DNA from 2 places in the Alkalinema pantanalense CENA528 genome. Region 2 is predicted to be linked to the other one. Evidence: predicted binding sites of a transcription regulator. Region 2 holds the regulator's gene; the other holds the start of a gene.

Region 1 (2,413 bases), on a different contig from region 2:
TCTAATCAGGCTTGTTACTGCGTCCCGCATGAAACTCTTCTCCCGAATGATCCCGAATACAGATTTATCGATTGCAACCTTTCGTTAAGGTGGTTGACGACCTCCAGCCCAACCCACAGCAAGAAGATGAGCTACTAAATAATCAGCAAGCAATTTAAGAATCAGCAAGCAATTAAGCGTCAGTTTACCACGCGAGGTTGGAGGTAAGGGGAGCCCCCTCCTAATACTGTTTACTAAACGTTACGATCGTCACTTTTCTCTCCTGTAGACCTTAAGGAGAAGGGCAAGTAGCAGGAGTTAGAAGGATTAACGACTCTTCCGACAATTTGTTAAGTCAAGTTAACTTGTTAAGTCAAGTGAACAGCAAAGCAATGGCTTTTCCAGAAACTCTGTGATGAACGTGGTCAGGACAGCAAAATTTGTCAAGCTTCATTCGTCAAACTTTACTCAACCATTCCCGAAGAGGCTGGGCTCTGGGACAAGTCTGTGGGCCAGCCGCAGAACGCGAAGACAGTAGAGGTGCACTCGCTAGGCTCAGTAACGGCGGCAGGCGGATAAGAAGGTGCTATATTCGCCCCACTAATCCCAAAGCAGGTCTTAAATTTGACTAGAATCTCACGTTTTGTATAGATCGCTACAAAATACAAGAAGTCAAGTCCATAGGATGATGCAGGTGATTAAAAGCGTCTATCTTCAGGAAGAGCCTCAACTGCAAATTTTTCTTCCTTTAGAGATTCAGGTTGCAGTAGTTTTAAAGGTAAGGGTTCGCAAAGTTCCTTGGGAGCCTGGGATTTAAACTTCGCAAGGTTTTAGTCACTGTGTCCGACTGGGGCAATCAATTCTACCCAAGTTCCCCAAGCATAGTTATTCACTCGCTGCGATCGTGGAAAGGGTGATAGCTAGCTGGGCCGAATTTGCCTGTGCGTTCCAGAGGTCGATGCATTTCGAGAACGCACATCGATCGCTAAATTGAGCAAGATACGAACGATTTCAAGGAGTATTTCATGGCCACCCCGCAGGAGATCCTGGCGCAACTGGGCGAAGGGAAAATCGAATTAGTCGATCTGAAATTTATCGACACCCCAGGGATTTGGCAGCACCTTACCCTGCACTACGACCAAATTGATGAGAGCAGCTTTACCCTGGGTGTGCCCTTCGATGGTTCTAGTATCCGGGGTTGGAAGTCCATCAACGAATCTGACATGATGATGGTGCCCGATCCCAGCACTGCCTGGGTCGATCCATTTATGGAAGTTCCCACCCTCAGCCTGATCTGCTCGATTAAAGAGCCCCGGACAGGTCAAGCCTATAGCCGTGACCCCCGATCGATCGCGCAAAAGGCTGTAGATTACGTGCAAGCAGCTGGTTTCGGCGATACGATTTTCTTCGGGCCAGAAGCTGAGTTCTTCATCTTTGATGATGTCCGTTACGACCAGAACCAGCACGAAGGTTACTATCACGTCGATAGTTCTGAAGGGATTTGGAACTCTGGCCGTCAGGAACCCGGCGGTAACTTGGCTTACAAGCCTCGGAACAAAGAGGGCTACTTCCCCGTTGCGCCCACCGACACCTCTCAAGACATGCGGTCTGAGATGCTGTTGCTGATGAAGAAACTGGGTGTACCAATCGAAAAACACCACCACGAAGTAGCAACGGGTGGCCAGTGCGAATTGGGCTTCCGGTTCGGTACTCTGATCGAGGCGGCTGACTGGTTGATGACCTACAAGTATGTCATCAAGAACGTGGCTCGCAAGTATGGCAAAACCGTGACCTTCATGCCCAAGCCGGTCTTTGGCGACAACGGTTCCGGGATGCACTGCCACCAGTCCATCTGGAAAGACGGCCAAAACACCTTTGCGGGTGACCAGTATGCAGGGCTGAGCCAAAACGCGCTGTGGTACATCGGTGGGATCCTGAAGCATGCGCCTTCCTTGCTGGCCTTCACCAACCCCACGACCAACTCCTACAAGCGCTTGGTGCCTGGGTTTGAAGCTCCGGTGAACCTGGCTTATTCCCAAGGGAACCGTTCCGCTTCCGTGCGGATTCCGCTCTCGGGTGACAATCCGAAGGCGAAGCGCTTGGAATTCCGTTGCCCCGATGCAACCTCTAACCCCTACCTGGCGTTTGCTGCCATGGTTTGCGCAGGCATTGATGGGATCAAGAACCAAATCGATCCGGGCGAGCCGTTGGATGTGGACATCTACGAATTGTCTCCGGAAGAACTGGCGAAGGTTCCTTCTACCCCTGGTTCCTTGGCGGAAGCGCTGAAGAATCTGGAAACCGACCACGAGTACCTGACGGCTGGTGGCGTGTTTACGGAAGACTTCATTCAATCCTGGATCAGCTATAAGCTCGATCGGGAAGTGATTCCGGTTCAAATCCGGCCTCACCCCTACGAGTTCATGCTCTACTA
Region 2 (2,413 bases):
AAGGTGGCTTGAACTTGCTCATCGCTCTGGACGTTACAGGGCACAAACAGGCTAGGACTCAACGGTTCGGTCAGATCCCGCACCTTTTTCTCAAACTTGCCGCTATCATCCGGCAGATAGGTGACCCCAATGTTGGCTCCGGCCCTATGGAGTTGCTGGGCAATGCCCCAGGCGATCGACTTATCGTTAGCAATTCCTGTGACCAGGGCGTTTTTTCCACTCAGATTCAGCATAGCCATGTACGTTGAGAGCATTTATGAGAATACTCAAAGATGGGCAGCCATGGAATAGGCAACCCTGGGGAGATTTCCGGCCATTGTGGTAGTGCGAGGCGATCGTCGCTGTCTGGGTCGCTCAAAGCCCAGCCTTGAGTAGAGATTAGCTGGCTGGACAAAATTGTGCGGGGGCCAAAACTTGGGAGTAAGATATTGACAATCTCAGCGTGACAAGGGGAATTGTGACAAGAATGCCAAGTGTAAATCAGCACAAGTTTTCGCCATCGTTCGTCATCCTATGGACTTCACTCAGATAAACCTAGTCAGATTGAGCGTCATTCATCTAGATGCAGCTTCCTGATTCAACCCAGAGCGAACCTAGACCAATGCTAGTTCCCAAAAAGCTCCACGTTGAAGGCTCTGGCTCAGCTAAATTGCCCACAAGCTTATTAGAAAGCATGGCGGAGTGTATTTCTTGCTACAAAAACTCCTCGATCGGTAGGTTTTATTGTTCTCAAGTCAACAATTGCTCACAGAGTGAATCTTATAGAAATAATTCTCATCGGAATTAATCTCTGAGCAGATCTCTTGAACGTTGACCCCTTGATTGTATAGTTAGCTAACTCTACTGGCCTTTCCGTAGAACGGCGTTAGGAACGGGGAAGATGGTAATAAGCCCAGACAAGTCGCTCGCATCAATGTTCCGCCAAATGGGTGGAAATGCTTATCCGCCGATGGTGGAAACCTTCGAGCGGGGTAAGACAATCTTCTTTCCGGGTGATCCTGCTGAACGAGTTTATTTTCTCCAGAAAGGAGCCGTAAAGCTGTCTCGGGTCTATGAAGCGGGGGAAGAAATCACTGTCGCGCTGCTGCGGGAAAACAGTGTATTCGGGGTTTTGTCGCTAATTACTGGGCAAAAAGCCGATCGCTTCTATCACGCGGTGGCCTTTACCCCCGTGGAACTGCTGTCGGTGCCGATCGAACAGGTGGAAAAGGCGCTCAAAGAAAATCCTGACCTGTCGATGTGGATGTTGAAGGGTCTATCGTCCCGGATTTTGCAAACGGAGATGATGATCGAAACCTTGGCCCACCGCGATATGGGATCCCGACTCGTGAGTTTCCTGCTGATTCTCTGCCGAGACTTTGGGGTGCCGGGACAAAACGGGATCACGATCGATCTCAAGCTATCCCACCAGGCCATCGCGGAAGCGATCGGATCGACCCGTGTGACGGTAACTCGACTTTTGGGCGATTTGCGCCAGGATGAAATGATCTCCATTCACAAAAAGAAAATCACAGTTCATAATCCCGTCATGCTGAGTCAGCAGTTTACCTAAATCTTTCACCTAACATCCATCGTTTCGGTGCTCCGAGCCAACGGATTGCTCCCTGCGGAGAAGCTTGTTTTCCAAAGACTCCGTACAGAACAGTCCTGTTAGAACGTTCAATAGGCTTTAGACTGACTATAGTCTTTGGTAGAAGCCGTTTTGGAAACCTCTTTAGTCCAGCGGCAGGTGTGGTGGGGTTGTAATGTCTAGCGGGTATATCCTGATTTTGGCGGTGTTGATCTTAGGGGGTGTCATTGCCACTCTGGGCGATCGCATTGGAACCCGAGTGGGCAAAGCGCGTCTGAGTTTGTTTAATCTCCGTCCAAAGAAAACTGCCGTTGTTGTCACAATTTTGACTGGGATTCTCATCTCAGCTTCTACGTTGGGCATTTTGTTGCTGGCGAATCGACAATTTCGCGACATGATTCTCAACTTTGAGGTGATTCAGCGGCGACTCCGGCGCGCGAATACTGATTTAGATCAAGCGAAGGTAGAACTTGGTAAGACGGCGGAACAAAAGGAAAACGTTGAGGCGGAGTTAAATAAGTCCCAAGTGGAGCGGGGCAAGGTGCAGGCGCAGCTCGATCGCGTGAAAACCTCCCTTAAGGATGCCGCTGCCCTACAACGGGCCACTGAAGCGCGACGAGCCCAGGTGGAACAGCAGCGAAATGTGGTGCAGGCGCAATTACTCTCCGTTTCCCAGCAAGCTCTAGCGCTCAAGTCTGACATCTTGGAACTGGAAGCCGAACAAAAACAGTTAGTGGCCCAACGGGATGAAGTCAAAGCCCAGATTGCTGCACGGGATCAGGAAATTGATGAGCGCAGCAAAATCATTCAACAGCGCGATCGGGACATTGCTGCGCGGGATAC

The links. The regulator NtcA, encoded in region 2, controls nitrogen genes in cyanobacteria. The targets are predictions, from matches to a motif close to TTTGTANNNNNNNNTACAAA.
Region 1: the regulator NtcA is predicted to act here: its motif matches at 778-797, upstream of glnA (type I glutamate--ammonia ligase).

The regions. Positions count from the first base shown of each region.
Region 1 covers NZ_JBLZFX010000005.1:10,200-12,612, forward strand. The annotation lists gene apcB (allophycocyanin subunit beta) at 1-30, opposite strand, end outside; gene glnA (type I glutamate--ammonia ligase) at 1,005-2,413, shown strand, end outside.
Region 2 covers NZ_JBLZFX010000010.1:10,881-13,293, forward strand. The annotation lists gene fabI (enoyl-ACP reductase FabI) at 1-233, opposite strand, end outside; gene ntcA (global nitrogen regulator NtcA) at 914-1,552, shown strand; gene ACN4EG_RS05300 (DUF3084 domain-containing protein) at 1,746-2,413, shown strand, end outside.